Regions from separate parts of the Sporomusa termitida genome, predicted to be linked through region 1. Evidence: riboswitches for the same ligand, from Rfam matches in the RefSeq annotation. Region 1 holds a riboswitch; each other region holds the start of a gene.
The links. Region 1 has a riboswitch for cyclic di-GMP ahead of SPTER_RS25255 (methyl-accepting chemotaxis protein). Riboswitches for the same ligand answer to the same signal wherever they lie in the genome.
Positions count from the first base shown of each region.

Region 2: it holds a riboswitch for cyclic di-GMP, as region 1 does, so the genes downstream of both, SPTER_RS01245 (methyl-accepting chemotaxis protein) here and SPTER_RS25255 (methyl-accepting chemotaxis protein) in region 1, are expected to answer to the same signal.
Region 3: it holds a riboswitch for cyclic di-GMP, as region 1 does, so the genes downstream of both, SPTER_RS22690 (HD-GYP domain-containing protein) here and SPTER_RS25255 (methyl-accepting chemotaxis protein) in region 1, are expected to answer to the same signal.
Region 4: it holds a riboswitch for cyclic di-GMP, as region 1 does, so the genes downstream of both, SPTER_RS05065 (S-layer protein) here and SPTER_RS25255 (methyl-accepting chemotaxis protein) in region 1, are expected to answer to the same signal.

Region 1 covers NZ_CP036259.1:1,235,845-1,240,022, reverse strand. Annotated here, with positions in the region: gene SPTER_RS05555 (peptidase C39 family protein) at 1-412, opposite strand, end outside; gene SPTER_RS25260 (hypothetical protein) at 495-653, opposite strand; gene SPTER_RS25255 (methyl-accepting chemotaxis protein) at 641-2,467, opposite strand; cyclic di-GMP riboswitch class I at 2,703-2,789, opposite strand; gene SPTER_RS05545 (hypothetical protein) at 3,277-3,612, shown strand; gene SPTER_RS05540 (ASCH domain-containing protein) at 3,655-4,122, opposite strand; gene SPTER_RS05535 (hypothetical protein) at 4,172-4,178, shown strand, end outside.
Region 2 covers NZ_CP036259.1:254,780-258,957, reverse strand. Annotated here, with positions in the region: gene SPTER_RS01250 (SGNH/GDSL hydrolase family protein) at 1-7, opposite strand, end outside; gene SPTER_RS01245 (methyl-accepting chemotaxis protein) at 155-2,188, opposite strand; cyclic di-GMP riboswitch class I at 2,304-2,393, opposite strand; gene SPTER_RS01240 (HD-GYP domain-containing protein) at 2,405-3,460, opposite strand; gene SPTER_RS01235 (PAS domain-containing protein) at 3,733-4,178, opposite strand, start outside.
Region 3 covers NZ_CP036259.1:4,910,220-4,914,397, reverse strand. Annotated here, with positions in the region: gene SPTER_RS22705 (family 1 encapsulin nanocompartment shell protein) at 1-5, shown strand, start outside; gene SPTER_RS22700 (MarR family winged helix-turn-helix transcriptional regulator) at 85-510, opposite strand; gene SPTER_RS22695 (MFS transporter) at 522-1,724, opposite strand; cyclic di-GMP riboswitch class I at 1,945-2,028, shown strand; gene SPTER_RS22690 (HD-GYP domain-containing protein) at 2,155-3,234, shown strand; gene SPTER_RS22685 (peroxiredoxin) at 3,272-3,811, opposite strand; gene SPTER_RS22680 (redoxin domain-containing protein) at 4,131-4,178, shown strand, end outside.
Region 4 covers NZ_CP036259.1:1,124,980-1,129,157, forward strand. Annotated here, with positions in the region: gene SPTER_RS05055 (DUF47 domain-containing protein) at 19-654, shown strand; gene SPTER_RS05060 (sulfite exporter TauE/SafE family protein) at 808-1,698, shown strand; cyclic di-GMP riboswitch class I at 1,985-2,068, shown strand; gene SPTER_RS05065 (S-layer protein) at 2,245-3,399, shown strand; gene SPTER_RS05070 (nucleotide sugar dehydrogenase) at 3,424-4,178, shown strand, end outside.

The DNA.
Region 1 (4,178 bases):
CGTCATACCCGAGCGTCACCTCAAAACCGTTGCTCTTTAACCAAGCTTCTATCTGCTGCGGAGGAGTACCGGGGTTTTTATGGCCCAGGCCGCCGGTCCCCATCTCCCGGGCAAGCCGCATTTCCGTGTCATGGTTCATGGCTTCGTCACTTAATATATTATACCAGTGTAACAGCGACATGACAGCCGCCGGACCACAGGTATAGTCAGTTGTTTGCTGATAGCCTTTGACACCCAGGGACAGGTAATAGGGATTGGGTTTCATTTCGTAATAGTTGGCAGCACCGGTTGAGTCTGGACGCGGCAGGGTAGTTACTTCTCCTGCCAGCCGGGCCGTGGTAAGGCAGGCAAGAAAAACCAGGCCAACCAAAATAGTCTTCCAGCGCCCAACATTCACCTGTCTGATAACCATGCAACCCCTCCTTAATTTTATATATGCTTTTGCATATAATTGTAGAAGAGGGCGGCCAAGGGGCGTCAGACCGGAATATTTCTTACACAGCGAATTTATTAACCGCTTCTCTGAGCTCCATTGCCAGTTTAGCCAATACCTGGTTTGACGTTGCAATTTCCTCCATTGATGCCGATTGTTCTTCGGTCGCCGCCGCCACTGTCTGCGCTTCGCCGGCTGTTTTCTTACTCAAGTCATCCATTTGCTGTACCGAACCGACATTTGCCGGCTGCCGTTAGCTATTTGCTTGATGGCGGCAGAGATTTCTCCTATTTGCCCTGATACCTGAGTCACCAGGGCAGTAATTTCCAGAAAAGCCTGGCCGGAGGCGTTAACCACTTCTGCTCCCAGCTTTACTTCGCGTGTTCCTTCATCCATAGCGGTTACGGCTTTGTTGGTATCCTCCTGAATTTCACTGATCAGTGCCGCGATTTTCTTAGCTGCTTCCTGCGACTGTTCAGCTAATTTACGGACTTCTTCGGCGACTACGGCAAAACCCCGGCCCTGCTCACCGGCCCGCGCCGCTTCAATAGCGGCATTAAGTGCCAGCAGGTTGGTTTGCCCGGCAATTCCGGCAATAGTATCTACAATCTGCCCTATTTCTTTCGACCGCTCACCTAAATTAGCGACAACGCCGGCTGAACTATTCACAGTCTGTTCAATATGCGCCATTTGGCTAACTGCTTTATCCACCGATTTATTCCCGGCGGCAGCCTTTTCCCTAGCCTGGGTTGATTGCGCCGCCACTTGATCCACATTAGCGGCGATTTGCTGAATATTATCTGACATCTGTTGTACGACTGCAGAAGTATTGTTTGCTACCTTCAGTTGTTCTTCCATCCTGCTGGAAACATCGGTAATGGAACCGGCTACCTGATTCGCAGCCTGTGACGACTGGTGCGCACCGGCGGTCAATTCCTCGGCCGACGTCGCTACCAGCTCAGACGAAGTGTCAATTTTGCGTACAAGGGTACGCAGATTTTCTACCATGATTTCGAAAGCCCTGGCTAAACGCCCCAGTTCATCCTGGGAATTTACACTAATATTCGTTACGCTGAGATCGCCGCCGGCAACACGGTTGGCCGCGCCTTCCAGTATTTGCAGCGGTCTGGCAATACGCGCAGCGGCAACCAGGATAACAAGAATAGCTGCAATAAGTACTGCAACAATAGTAAGCAATGAAATCCAGGCAAAGGTTCTCAGCTGCGCCCTGGCCTCAGCCGCCGGAACAGTCACGCCAATCGACCAGGAGGTTCCCGTAATTGGCGCATAAGCCAGGTATCTTTCTATTCCCTCATAGTGGTAGCCGGCAATCCCCTTTTCGCCTTGCAGCATCTTGGCCGCAGCCGCCTGTAACGGCGGGGTCGCATGTGGATCATTGTTAATATTAGTTTTGTTTACTATCTCTTTATTGGGATGAACAATAATTGTGCCATCGGTCCGCAGAACATAGGCATAGCCGGTTTGGGCCACCTTTATACCGAGAATGCGTTTTTCCACTTCTTCAATATTGATGGCCCCTGCCAAAATCCCGGCAACGCGGCCATCGGCTTTGATCGGGGTAGCGATAACCACGACCAGCTTGCCGCTTGTCGGCGATATAATCGGGTCGGTAATAAAGGTATTGCCGGCAATCGCACTGGCAAAATACGGCCGGTTGGTTGAGTTGCCGGAGGCACCCCGGGTGTCGATGTAGTCACCGTTGGCATCAGTCCAAAAAATGTTTTCATACAGCTTATTATTGTTAATTTCCGCGCTAATGTAAGCCACCCGGCTTTCACGGCTGCCATTAATCAGCAGGGGCGACCGGGCGATTGCCTCCAGTTCTTTCTTATGCCCCTCAAGCCACATGCCGACTGCTTCCCCATTGGTCTGAGCGGTAAGGGCAAGTTCATTCTCGACATCGTGGGTCAGCATTTTTTGGGATTGCCAGAAGTTAAGCCCTGCCAGCACGCCCAGAGCGATCACAAATAAAGAGATAACTATAGCCGCAAGTTTTGCTTTGATACTTTTCATATTCAACATCTCCATTCGATGTGGTCAGTGATCTTTAGCATACATATGCGCGCTTTGATCACTACCCCTATATCATTGAAAATACCCCAGGCCCCCTTTCGCTGTTCACGCTCTATCGGCTGTGCCTGATCGCCTTTGGTGCTGCTGTGAATAAGCTCCTGCAGGGTAGCACGTAAATAAATCGATAATGCCAGACCTGTCCATGGCAGGCCTGGCATTATCGATTTAGAACCGAATTTGCAACCTGGCAATCATAGGCTTTCCAGCCTTTAGACCCATGGCTTTGCGTCCTTGCCTTTCGACAAGTATGCCGTTATAGGTGCTTACTGTTTATATCGTTTAAAAATTTTAAAAGTTTAGTCATTAAGATGTCTATACTAGTTAAATAGATTATCGTTTTTCTCAATCAGCAGCCTGCGAAATTATCAAAAAATGTCAAACCCCAGTATTTGCCGGCCGGCAAATATGAATTTTCCAGGTAAAGTGAGTACCTTATAACTAGAATTTCCTTGTCCCGGTTTCCAGGAACCGCCTCTTAAGGCGGCCGCTATTCATTGGGCATATTACTAATCGTAAGTTGCCAACGAATGCAAGGGTTGCTCAATGGAGTAATTTGCCTATAAGTATATGATATTTTTCAACTTATTTTTGTTTTGGAGAAAAGTTGATTTTTTTTATCCTTTTTTTAAAATTACAACCTAATTGGAAAATAATAAAAGTTTCACTTTAAAAGAATTTTAAGAACTAATTGTTAAGATAAAGTCGTACCAAACAAGGTACTAAAAACAATTCAGAAAGAGGTTGAAGATATGTTTACTAAAAATAAAACAGTTTTGTCTCTTGCATTAGGATTAGCGATGGTGTACGGTGCCGGCACTATGTCCGCCTTTGCCGCCCCGAATGAGCAGTTACCGGAAAGACCGCCCATTGTTCACAGTCAGGACCAAAATAATCACCCCATCCAACACAAATCAAACTGTGACAAACAACATCCAGTAAATGAACCATGCAACACAAATGGCAAAAAGCCGCTTCCCCCTAAAGATGATCAGGATAAAAAACCGCTATCCAAACAGCACGATAAAAAGAAATCAATCAATCCCGAATTCGAGAATCAACAGGATGTTCCCAAGCGGGACCGATAAACGAAAACAAGAGAAGTGGCTAACCACTTCTCTTGTTTTCGTTTAACAGTGATCCCCGCTTGGCGCCTCCCATTCCCAAAGCCGCTGCCTCCCCTTGGCCGGTACCGGCTCGATTCGGCGCACATTGGCGAGTATCCAGGCATAGCGGCCATGTGTATAATCACCAAACTCAAGTTCATTGCCCATGACCCTCATGTTATTTTCTAAAATAGCGGCAACTCTTTGTTCATTACAGATTTTTAAAGAGGATGTACCTCTAACTTGAAGACAGTCAACTAAATTAGTTATAGCAATCACCGAGCCTAGACGAATATTCAACCAATGTTCAGAAACACAACTTACTCCCAAAGCGGTAATAATAGGCAGGCTATAAAACGCCCTCTTCGTTTCCTTCCCTGCGTGAATCGCAATCCGCCCCCGGTACTTAGTCGACCAGTTCCGTGTCTCGATCTGTTTCGCGCCGCAGGCAATTAGGCTTGCCCACGGCTCCAGGATTGTTATGGCTTTCATTGTTCTCCCTCCAATTCAATTATTACTGCGAGTATGGCTTATCTTATTCATGGAAA
Region 2 (4,178 bases), 980 kb from region 1:
GTGTCATTGGAAGTACCTGCCTCACATATATTTCGGCATCCATCTGTACAGCACAAATTATAATAACCTTATCATAATCAGGTACATTTTAGCAGAGTGGATTACACCCTGTCAAATTTTTCAGGACACTGCAGGCTGGCAGAGCAGGCATATGTTACACAAGGAACTTTCTCACAGCTTCCTGCAGGTCTGTTGCCAGGTGGGCAAGGCTTTGACTGGCAGCGGCGATTTCCTCCATCGTTGCCGACTGCTCCTCGGTGGCCGCCGACACAACCTGAGCTTCTCCGGCGGCGGTTTTGCTCAGGTTGTCAATCCGCTTTACCGAGCCGACAATCTGCTGGCTGCCAAGTTTCATCTGCTCAATCGCGGTGGATATTTCTGTTACCTGCTCGGATACCTGGGTTACGAGCACCACGATTTCCTGAAAAGCCTGGCCGGCAGCATTGACCACCGCTGCTCCCAGTTTGACTTCGCGGGTACCGGCATCCATCGCCTGTACCGCTTTCCCGGTGTCCCCCTGAATGCCGCCAATCAAGGCGGCAATTTGCTCCGTAGCGGCCTGGGACTGCTCGGCCAGCTTGCGTACCTCTTCAGCCACAACGGCAAAGCCCCGTCCCTGCTCACCGGCCCGGGCCGCCTCAATAGCCGCATTAAGAGCCAACAAATTGGTCTGGCCGGCAATACCGGAAATAGTAGCAACAATCTGGCCAATCTCGCGTGACCGTTCCCCCAGCTCACTCACTACCTGGGCTGAATTATTGACAGTCTCTTCGATTTGCGTCATTTGATACACCGCTTTATCGACCGCAGCCTTGCCTTCATTGGCTTTACCGGCTGCCTGTGAGGATTGGCCGGCTACCCCATTGGCGGTTGCCGCCACCTGCTGAATGCTGGCGGACATTGCTTCAACCACTGCTGCCGTTTCATTTGCTGCCGCCAGTTGGTCTCCCGCCCCGGCTGCCACAGCCGTGATGGCGACCGCGACTTGAGTGGCAGCCAGTGCCGATTGGTCGGCACTGGCCGTCAGCTCTTCACTGGAAGCGGCTACCTGCTCAGACTGAGAGTGGACCCTGACGACAAGCGTACGCAGGTTTTCCCGCATCTCCCTGAAGCCTTTGGCCAATTGACCAATCTCATCTTCAGAAAAAATTTTAGCCTCCCGCTCCCGTAAATCCCCCTGCGCCAGCAGCAGGCATTCATCTCGAATCAGGGAAATAGGTTTGGCAATATATCTGGCAATTATAATAATACCGGCGGTAGCAATAACTATACATAAAACAGCAATAATCAGCATAGTCCTCGCCAGAGCATCGGTTGGCCTGGTAGCCTCGGCTTGCGGTGCTGCCACCATCATTACCCAGCGTTTACCGCCAGGCAGCTCGACCGGTGTGGAGACACTGATCCTCTCCACATTATCATTAAAGCGATATACCCCCCGGGCCTGCTGCCCTGACTGAACTGCCTCCTTAAACAAATTAATCAGACGATCATCAAGTTCGGGTTGCTGCAATTTAAGCTCGGGATTCACCTTCTTCTCTGCGATATTCAGTTTACCGGCAAGTTCAGGCCGTTTGGGATGGGCAATAATGATACCCGAATCATCACTAAGCTGACCATAACCGGTATCCAGAAACTGCAGGTCTTTAATCATGTCTGTCAGCCTTGCCATGGAAAATGTGCCGACAAGCACCCCGGTCAGACGGCCTTCCTGTGTAACCGGTACCGCCAGAACGACCGCCAGCTTCCCGGTTGCCTTGGATACCAAAGGATCGGAGACGACCGCTGCCTTTGTTGCCAATACCTTTTTAAAATAGTCGCGTTCACCATAGGTAGCCGCATCGCCGGTACCGGAAATACCGGCGCCATCGGGTAAGATAAAAATAACGGCATCAAAACTCTTAATCCGTGTTTGGAATTCTGCCAGCACCTGCCCAATCTGAGTCTTATCAGTCCCGGCACTCACCTGCTGAACACTGGCCAGACCCTCCAGCTGGGAAATCAGGAGGCTCATGTCGGCCTGCACCCGCCGGGCATAGTCAGTTCCCATTGACATAGCAGTTTCATCAATGCTTGCTGACAGTGATTTGTTGGAAAGATAATAACTAACTCCGGCTAATACACTTAGGGCTACTACCACAAGTGGCAGCAATACCAGCAATAGGCGTGATTGAATCTTTTTTATTTTCATTTTTACGTCTCCCTCTAAATTAATTTAATATTGTCAACAGCACATGAGCAACATGCTCAAATTAAAAAATCGTCATATGCCTGTTGCCAAGGCTGACGAATATTTCCGTTAGAACAATAGCAACCTGGCAGTCATAGAATGTCACCCATCCATTAGACCCATGGCTTTGCGTCCCTACCTTTCAGTAAGTTTGCCAATATTTTGTTGGGAACTGCATTATACGGCGTTTACTTCATCCAGAATGGTAACAACCTCAAGATTTTTTTCCCTGTCAAGATCAATTAAATCACCGCTTTCCAGTTGAACGACCGGCCTTAATTTTAACAGTCCGTTTAACAGCACTACCTTGGCCTTGCTGCCATCATTTAACAGCACCGAGCTGCCGATGAGAAAGCCACGGATGTGAGCCAGAAAGATCAGGCAGATCTGGGGATTAAGCTTATCATACATCTGATCTAGAATAACCTCCACGACGGTGAAGGGAAGCACTTTCTTCCTATACACCCGCTCGGTACTCATTGCATCATAAATATCGGCAATAGCAACAATTTTTGCGTAGGTATGGATCTTTTCCCGGGCTAAACCCAGCGGATAACCACTGCCGTCTTCCCGTTCATGATGCTGCAATATCCCCAGCTTTACTTCTTCCGTTATGTCAAAGCAGTCGTCCAGTAAATGATACCCGTGGGTAGGATGGGCTCTGACAACCGCCATCTCTTCCGGTGTAAGCTTGCCCGGCTTATCCAGTATGTCTTCAGGGATTAGAACCTTGCCGATATCGTGTAACAGTCCTGCTAAGATGATGTCTTTCAGATTTTTTTCGGTAAATCCCAGCCATTTGCCAATAATGCCGGCGATGATTGCCACATTAAGAGAATGTTTGAAGGTATATTCATTGTGGGCTTTAACATTATGCAAATCATCTATGACCCCGGTAATGTTGACCATCAGTTCAATGTAGTTTTCGACTAATTCCTTACACTCGGCAATTGGCACTTCTTTAAAAGCCCTGACTTTTTTAAAGGTTTCCTCTACTGATGCAAGGGTATCTTTATATATACTAAAAAACCGGCAATTTGACGATAAGCTTTTATTAGGCAACACAATACTAACCTGTGATATTTTCCAGTTGCTAAGATTGTCAATATAGTCCTCTGTCAAAAATACACCTTGTTCCAACAAAACTTGTCCTGTATCAGACAGAACCGGCTGCGCGACTATCATACCTGGCTTAAGTTCTTCTAGCCGTAATAAGTGTTGGTTCGGAAACATCTTATCCTCCGTTCAAATAAAATAGTACCTAACTAGTCACAACAGCCAGGTACTTAATTATTCCGAGTGAGTTTCAACCCGCCTATTGTAGATTTTCTGCTATTACAGCTATGTGGTAAAGCGGCATGCCCGGGAACAATCAAAATCCCGCATATTATTTCAAATTCATACATAATTCTACAATACTTTCTTTGCTAATACTATTGGAGTATGGTACAAAAAAAACCGGTACCTGTTGTTGCCGTATAACAATAAACTGTTTTGCGATGAATTCATCTGTTCTCACCTGTTTCCGCTTTCTGTAATTTCCAAATCTTTAAATACAATATCAGCAACACCTTAGTCTCCATTTTATCCAGCGACATCCCCAAAAAATCCTCAATCCGCCTTTTTCGCCAAATGACCGTATTATGATGGATAAAAAGCTTCTGTGATACGGCCTTGAGATTTATCTCCTCCAGTATCAATTCCAGCGTAAATAATAGATTACTGCCCCGTACCTGGTCATATTCGGCAAGACGACCGATCGTATTCTGCACAAGCGCGCAGGTATTTTCATCATGGAGCAGCTGAAATGCGACTTCATAAATCCCGATATCATCACAATGCACCACTTGCGCGCAATTGGAAGCGGCGACAATAACCGCCCGGTTTGCTTTTTCATAGCTGTCCCTGAACCTGATGGGAGTCCCGGATGTACCGGAAATGCCGATTTTGG
Region 3 (4,178 bases), 1.5 Mb from region 1:
AATAAGGGTACATATTGGAAAGAGTCTGGCAGCCAAATGGCTGGCCAGACTCTTTCCGCTTCTGTGCCTAACTGCCCCAGGCCGTTACTTGGAAGGCTGCGCATTATTGCAAATATCTTTTAATATTCCATAACAGCTGTTTAGCCGCTCTTCGCTTAGGCCTGCTAACAGCTGCTGCCGCTGCTGTCTGACAATAGCCTGCCAATGAGTGTACCGGCCCAGGGCTAAGGCAGTCAGCATCACTGTTTTTTCCCGTTTGTTACAGCCTTCCCGCCGCTCTATCAGCCCCTTCCGTTCCAGATTGGCCAGGCTCTTAGATATGGCCGGCGGTTCAATATTCAGATACTTGGCCAAAGCAGTCTGGGACATGGCGCCCTTGGTTTTAACGGTTGTAATAATGGCCCACTCAGAGCTATAAATACCGCATGGCTCCAGCTGCTGGTTCAAGCCTGTAGAAATAATCCGGGTTGTCTGATAAAGCTGGTGAATAATCTTTTCGGTTATTTCCATACACCCTCCTGTCATTTCATTGCCGTAGCTGCACCCTTCTTTTCATTAACATAATAATAACTATAAGCTGCCAAAAATACAAACATCACCCCAGTGGAATATATATACACCGACGCATAGCCTGTTGCGCCGGCCAGCAGCCCCAGCATAATAGCGCCCCCGCCGGCACCAATATCCAATACATTATAGAAAGTCGCACTGGCAGCACTGCGCCGGCTGGCCGGCACCAGATTCAATATCCAGGTTTGCAGAGCCGGGAAAAGGGCGCCAACACCAAAACCATAGAAAACGGCGGCCGCTAATATTGCGGTCAGCGTAGTAGTGGCAGTGAGGATTGCCAGGCCTGCCAAAAATAAAATGGCCCCAGGCAGAATGACCCAGGCCGGGCCTTTACGGTCAAAAATTTTTCCGGTCACAGTACGTGACAGACACATACACAACGTGCCCAGCAGAAAAAAATAGCCAGGGTTTGCTATATTGACCTCTTTGGCAAATACCGCAATAAAAGTAAGCACGCTGCCGTAGCAAATACCAAATAGCATGGCAAGAAACGCCGGAAATCGTGTTCCTCTCACCATAAACCGGTCCCAAACAGACCGGCTTAGGTCTGACCGTACCTCATCAGCCACTGGCATCGCAGGTACAGAGCAAAAGTATACCCCCAGCAGTGCGTGTATCTGGCACAAGGCCGATACGAAAAAAACAGCACCGAAGCCATAACTGTTCATTAACCAGATTCCGGCCGCCGGTGCTACCGCCATAGCCATGGTTGTCCCCATGCCAAAATACCCCATTCCCTCACCGCAGCGGGAAACAGGAATAATGTCGGCGGCAAGTGTAGCATAAAAAGTAGTGGCAATACCGAAGCCAATCCCGTGAATAATCCGGATTGCCAGCAGCCCGCCCACCGAAAGCCACAGATAATAACCAGCCACTGATAAAAAAGAAATTGTAATGCCAATAAAGAGACAATATCTCTTACCAAATTTTTTAATTCCCCAGTCCGTAAACAGGCGAATAAAAATTGCCGAAAATACAAAAATACCGGCTATCAGGCCAACCTGGCCGCTTGTCCCGCCCAGGCGGGTGACATAGAGCGGTATAACCGGAATTAACAATTGAAACCCTGCAAAAAACAAACTATTGGTAAAAAACAAAATCAAAAAATCCCTGGTCCACAACTCTTTCCCTACTGGCTGTAATTCAGTTTTCATATCTTCTTTGACTCCTTGAAAAAAACATTATATATTTATTGCCGCTTATAAATCGCCAATACTTAACTAGTTAAGTATTATTTATGATATTACGCACCGTCCTAGATGTCAATAGGCAAAGACGGCTACTTTAAATTATCATATTTTGTCGAAATAATTAAATTCTTGACAAATATGATAATAAAAGTAATAATATAGCAAGTAATCAATTTACAAAAAAGAGAATAGATGGCAAACTTATTCGAAAGATAAGGACGCAAAGCTATGGGTCTAAGGACATGTCTATGACTGCCAGGTTGCAATTACATTGTAATTATTATTAAGGCATCAGTCTGTCCTCAGACTGATGCCTTTTAGTTTATCTACAATACGGTATAAATTGCAAAGCAGAGTATAACTTAGATACATTACAAATAAGCGAGGCACTTCTATGCAGAAAGTTTCCATCCACAATTTAACAGAAGGAATGACTACCTACACACGCCTGTGTGCCGCAGACGGCCGGGTGCTTTTGGGCAGCCGCATCCGCCTGAGCGAAAGCTACATCAAAAAAATCCATAATTTCGGCGTTTTGAACTTATTTGTAACCAATCCGATTATTGAGCGGATTGGTTTAGTCTACGAAGAAACGCTGCCGGAAGATAAGCGAACAGAAGCGATCAAAATCCTGAAAGCCTCTTTTGATAATGCCAAAGAGGGCAAGCTCATAGATGTACACAGCATTTATATTATGGCCAGGACAATTATCGAAACCATTAGCAGCAACCAGCTCATTCGGCTGGACACCACGGTCACAGCTGACGATTATGTGTATAGCCATTGTATAAACGTAGCGGCCCTGGCGGCGGTTATCGCCAGTGACCTGGAATATAACTCGGCAAAAATGCAAGAACTGGTGATGGGGGCCTTATTGCACGATATTGGCAAAGTGCTGGACAATGGCAGTGTCAGCGAGGAAGACCATCCGCGCCAAGGCTTTGAATATGCCCGGAAACTCCGCGATTATTCCATTGTCGCCAGCCATGTAATATTCCAGCATCATGAAAAGGTGGACGGAACTGGCTATCCACGCGGCCTCAGCGGTGATCAGCTGCATGAATATGCCCGTATTACAGCAGTAGCTGATGCCTATGATACCATCGTCTCCGATTTCCAAAAAGGTCCGGCCCTCTTGCCCCATCAGGCTTACGAAGCCATCATGTCGATGAGTGGAACCTACCTGGACAAAGAAATTGCCGATATATTTTTAGCCAAAGCCCCCCTATATCCGCTGGGAACATTTGTTGTCCTTGACACCGGCTTTATCGGCGTGGTCACCGAAGCCCGGCCAAAATTGCAAGCCAGACCAACAGTAACGGTTCTTACCGATGACCAGGGTAGCTTCCGCGATGAATGGGTAGAGGTCGAACTGGCAAAGAACCTGACCAGCTTTATTAATTATGTTTTGTCCGAAAACGAGGTTCTTACACTGACAAAGCGGTACGAAAACAGGTCCTCTCACCGCAAATAACAGGGAGAGGACCTGTGAATAATCAGGGTAATATGTATTAAAGAGTTTTATCACCAGGATGCCAGTCAATCGGGCAAAGACCGCCGCTTTGCAACGCACTCAGAACCCGCACCACTTCTTCAACACTGCGTCCCACGTTCAAATCGCTGACCACCTGATAACGGAGTATGCCCTCAGGATCAATGATAAACAAGCCTCTAAGGGCAATCCCTTCCTCTTCAATAAGAACACCATACTCACGGGCAACCTGCTTGGTAATATCAGAGGCCAGCGGGTAGTTAAGCTGGCCGCCCAGACCGCCGTCTCCCCGCGAAGCCTTGATCCAGGCCCGGTGTGAGTATACACTGTCAGTGCTCACACCTAGGACCGAAGCTCCCAGACTCTCAAACTCAGCCAGCCTGGCGTTAAACCCCAGAATCTCAGTCGGACAAACAAACGTAAAATCTAGCGGATAAAAGAACAACACCAGCCACTTTCCCTGAAAATCCTCCAGCTTGGCAACCTGGTCAAGAGTTTCCATATCACGGGTAGTTGTCATTGCAAAACCGGGGGCTTTTTGACCAACTTTAACAGACATACATTTCACACACCTTTCATTGATAATGCTTCTCAATTAAATAATATTATTATTTGCTGACTTTGTCAACTATTTCTGCATATATTTTAACCGGAATTTTACCGGCAGATACAGGGGTGCGGCCAGGCTGGCATCACAGCGGCGCAGGTATGCACTCTATCAATAAAATCTGTCAATACGCAGGAATTATCAGGTTATCAGAGAATAATAACCATAGCCTTATGCGATTTGACGATTGCTGGGCTAGCGTTAAGGGAATACTATTAGGCAGTGGTATAAAGACTCTGTTAAATAATCTAATACATAGGAGGTAAATACCATGAAACAGATTACTGCAGGTGATTATGCTCCCGACTTTGTCCTCAAG
Region 4 (4,178 bases), 110 kb from region 1:
ATAAGGGGGAAAGTGTAAATGGGATTGCCTTTTAAACTCAAGTCCAAAGAAGAGAAGTATTGCCGGCACCTGCGGGAAAATACAAAGGAAATAAAAAATGCCACAGCTATCCTGTTTGAGGCCCTGGATAACCCGCTGGCTGTTGCGGACATAATGAGCCGCATGGATGCAGTGGAAGAACAGGCGGATAAAGTGACTGGCCGTATTATGGCATTACTGGAAAAAGCATTTGTCACCCCCTTTGACCGTGAGGACATTTACACCCTGGCGCAAAAGCTGGATGATATCGTTGACCATATCAAGGAAACGGTGGAATGTCTGGCGTTGTACAATGTCGGTCCTGCTCCTGCCGGTGCCATGGAACTGGCGGTTTTAATCGCCAAGGCCGGCCGGCAGCTGGATAAGGCGATGGGACAACTGCCCAAACTTAAGTCCCAGCGCGACAAAATTGAAGCAAGATGCAAGCGGATTGCCGGGCTTGAAGAGCAGGGAGACAAAATTTACCGGCAGGAAATGGTGAGACTGTTTGGTCAGGTCAAAGATCCGATTGAACTGATAAAGTGGAAAGAAATTTTATTACATCTGGAAGATACACTTGATCTCTGTGAGAAAGTAAGCAAGCTCATTCAAGGCATCATCCTGAAATATGCCTAATTGGCAATGCAACGCTCCCAGGTTCCTTTCTGTATACAATACATAGGCCGGCTTTGTTTTGTTTTTGGCGAGGACAGGTGTATGATAAAGTAAGGTTGCCGGGTATTTCGGCAGCACCGGGAGGTGTTCGCAATCCCTGGTTTCACGGAGCATATGCATCCAGGCTGGCCGGGCCTGATTTTGCTTGGCTATCTTATCGGCATAATAACAGGCCTGTTTGGCATTGGCGGCGGCTTTTTATTAACCCCGTCTTTAAAAATAATATTTCATGTTTCCTATCCTGTGGCTATCGGCAGCAGTTTGCTGCAGATTTTTTGCACGTCTTTGTTTTCTGCCTATAAACACTGGCAGCATAAAAAACTTGATACCAAAATGGGTGCCCTTACCGCGGCAGGCAGTCTGATTGGGGCTGAAGGCGGTGTCCGGCTGCTGCGGTTTTTTACTGCGCAACAACCGGTCGCGCTTGGCGGACAGTCTGTGCTGCTAGCAGATTTAATAATCAGTCTGGGGTTTCTTATGTTTTTGCTTCCCACAGCTGTATTTATGTACAGGGAGGCCTGCGCGAGCCGGCAGCGCGGAACTGATGAACCGCAGAGCGAGCTGTGGAATTGTATTAAGAACTGCCAGTGGCCGCCATTAGCGGCATTTGAGCAGTCCCATATACTGAGCTTAAGTATTTGGATGCCGATCCTGCTCAGCCTGTCAGTCGGGCTGCTTACCGGTCTGCTGGGCATTGGGGGCGGGTTTATCAGCTTCCCGCTGTTAGTTTATTGTTTGGGTATGCCGACTAAAACTGCCGTCGGCACAAGTACTCTCCAGGTCCTGGCAGCAAGCGGCTATGGTGCCTTTCGTTATATACAGGCTGGAAATGTGGATTTCCTGCTGGTTTTGCTTATGCTGCTTGGCTCAACGCTGGGAGTCCGTACCGGGGTAAGGTTGTCCCGGCGAATCAACGCCTGTGATACCCGTACCTATTTTTCCGGGTTATTGGTAGTGGCTGTTTTGTTGATTGTGTATGATTTACTTAAATGCTTTATACGGTAATAATCTGCAAACAAAGATAAGAGATATTTAAGGGCCGGTTAAGCACAGGTTTTTGTGCTTAACCGGCCCTTATCTGGCTCAGTGTAAGGAGTGGCGGCAGCCAGCACACACTCACCCTATGTCCTGCTGCGCAAGGTGTTAAAATAATTGTGAGTAAAATTAAAAAAAATATTAACAAAAATTACAAGTTAGATAATATGATTTTTTATATAATAAAACTTGAAAATTATCTTGTAGTGATGATAAAATACTAATAATTAAGCTTTAAGTGTAGTTAACTAAATTTAATAATCTTATGCAAACTTATTGAAAGATAAGGACGCAAAGCTATGGGTCTACGTACTTTGTATATGACTGCCAGGTTGCACCTGCAACCTGGCAGTCATTTTGTCTGTAGTTTTTAATAAAGAATATTGTTAACGAATCCGAATTTAAAAATATTGAATTGCAAATTGAAAAGAAGTGAATCGAACCGTTGACAACTGCGGTATGGCAATAAAGGGATTACCGATTGACTAAATCATTATCAGGGCGGTGAAGTAACCTGTGAAAAAGTTGGTAAGCGTACTGTTGGCAATAACCGCGTTAGCCGGTGTATTTACAGGCAATCCAGGCAGTGATAAGCCGGCAGGAAGGGTATATGCGGCCAAGGCTGTAGCTGAACAAACTGATTTTGCCTATGGGCGGGCCCCGCTGACAGCAAGCAGCATAGCCGCTGCAGCTGCCACCGGCAATAATAAAGAAGACAATACCGGTATTGGCCAACAGGAGAACCCGCATCCTGGTGATATTGACCCGGCAACCTATGCCAGTCTGATCGATGAACTAATGCAGATAGGCCACCGGCGCAGTCATCCGGATCACAAGATGAATATTGACGGTGAAATTCGATTGCATTATGCGCAAAACAGCGGCCCCGGCCGCTGGGACCGGGATGCCGCCGGCATACGGACCCGTCTGGGCTTTAATGCTGATATCTTTCGGGATTGGCGGGCCTATGGCCTGCTGGACGGGCAAAAGAGTATAAGCAATTATAATAATAGATTGAGTCTTGCCCGCCTGTATGTAACGGGAACAATCGGCACAACGGCGCTGCGAGCGGGCTCTTTCGGTTATCTGATGGCGGAAGGCAATGTGTATGACAGTGGATTTGACGGTGCCCGTCTTGACTTTGGCGGACCTGTGAAATATACGCTGAGCTATGGTGAGACTAATGACACAATAAAAACCTATGTGGCCACTGCCCGTTATCAGGATTTTGATTACAATCTGGAGGCCGGTGTGTACCATTATCAGACAGATAGCAGCATTCGCCGGCAAACCACAATCCGCACGCTGAGCGGCAACTATAATTTCAGTAATTTTGGCCTGGGAGCCATGGTTTTGGATTCCAGCGTGAAAGATAACCGGGGTGAGGGTATTGGCTATGTATTCAGTCTTAACTACGGTGATCTGAAAACCTGGCGGCCAGGCACCTATAGAATATTTTATAAATATTACAATCAGCCGCAGGGTACGTATATTGCCCATCAGATGAACGGCAGAGGCAATTCGATGCAGGGCTTTAAGGGCCAGGGCGCAGGCCTTAACTATACCTTGGCCGAAAACCTTGTCGGCGGTATTGAATACTACGATCTGACAGACAAGATAAGCGGGGAAAAGGGCGAAACCTGGTGGAGCCACATCACACATTATTTTTAACTAGTAAGCAGGTGAATTGCGGCAATGAGAAGCATAGAGGGCATTCTTGCCCAACAAGACTATCTGGCTGTTGTCGGCCTGGGCTATGTTGGCCTGCCGCTGGCTGTTGCCTTTGCCGACAAGGTTAAAACGCTGGGCTTTGATAGTAATCAGGAAAAAATTCATATTTACCAACAAGGGGTTGATCCTACCCGGGAAATCGGCGATGAAAAAATCAGCAGCACTACCCTGGAATTTACCACAGATCCGGTAAGGCTAAAAGAGGCCAGGGTGATTATTGTGGCTGTGCCAACACCGGTAAATGGCGATAAAACACCCAATCTGGCGCCTGTTATCAATGCCAGCAAAATAATTGGCCAAAATTTATCACCGGGCAGTATTGTTGTTTTTGAGTCCACTGTGTACCCGGGTGTTACCGAAGATGTCTGTATACCAGTACTGGAAAAAGAATCAGGCCTAATATGCGGTAAGGATTTTAAGGCGGGTTATTCACCCGAACGGATCAATCCGGGAGACCGGGTGCATAAGCTGGAAAATATCTGCAAAATCGTGGCCGGTATCGACACGGAGACCGCAGAGGCCATTACGGCTGTCTATGAGCTGATTATTCAGGCCGGTGTTTATAAAGCACCGAGCATTAAAGTGGCTGAAGCGGCCAAACTGGCTGAGAATGCCCAGCGGGATATTAATATTGCTTTTATGAACGAATTGGCAATGGCCTTTGACCGCATGGAAATCAACACCCAAGATGTGATTGCGGCGATGAACACCAAATGGAA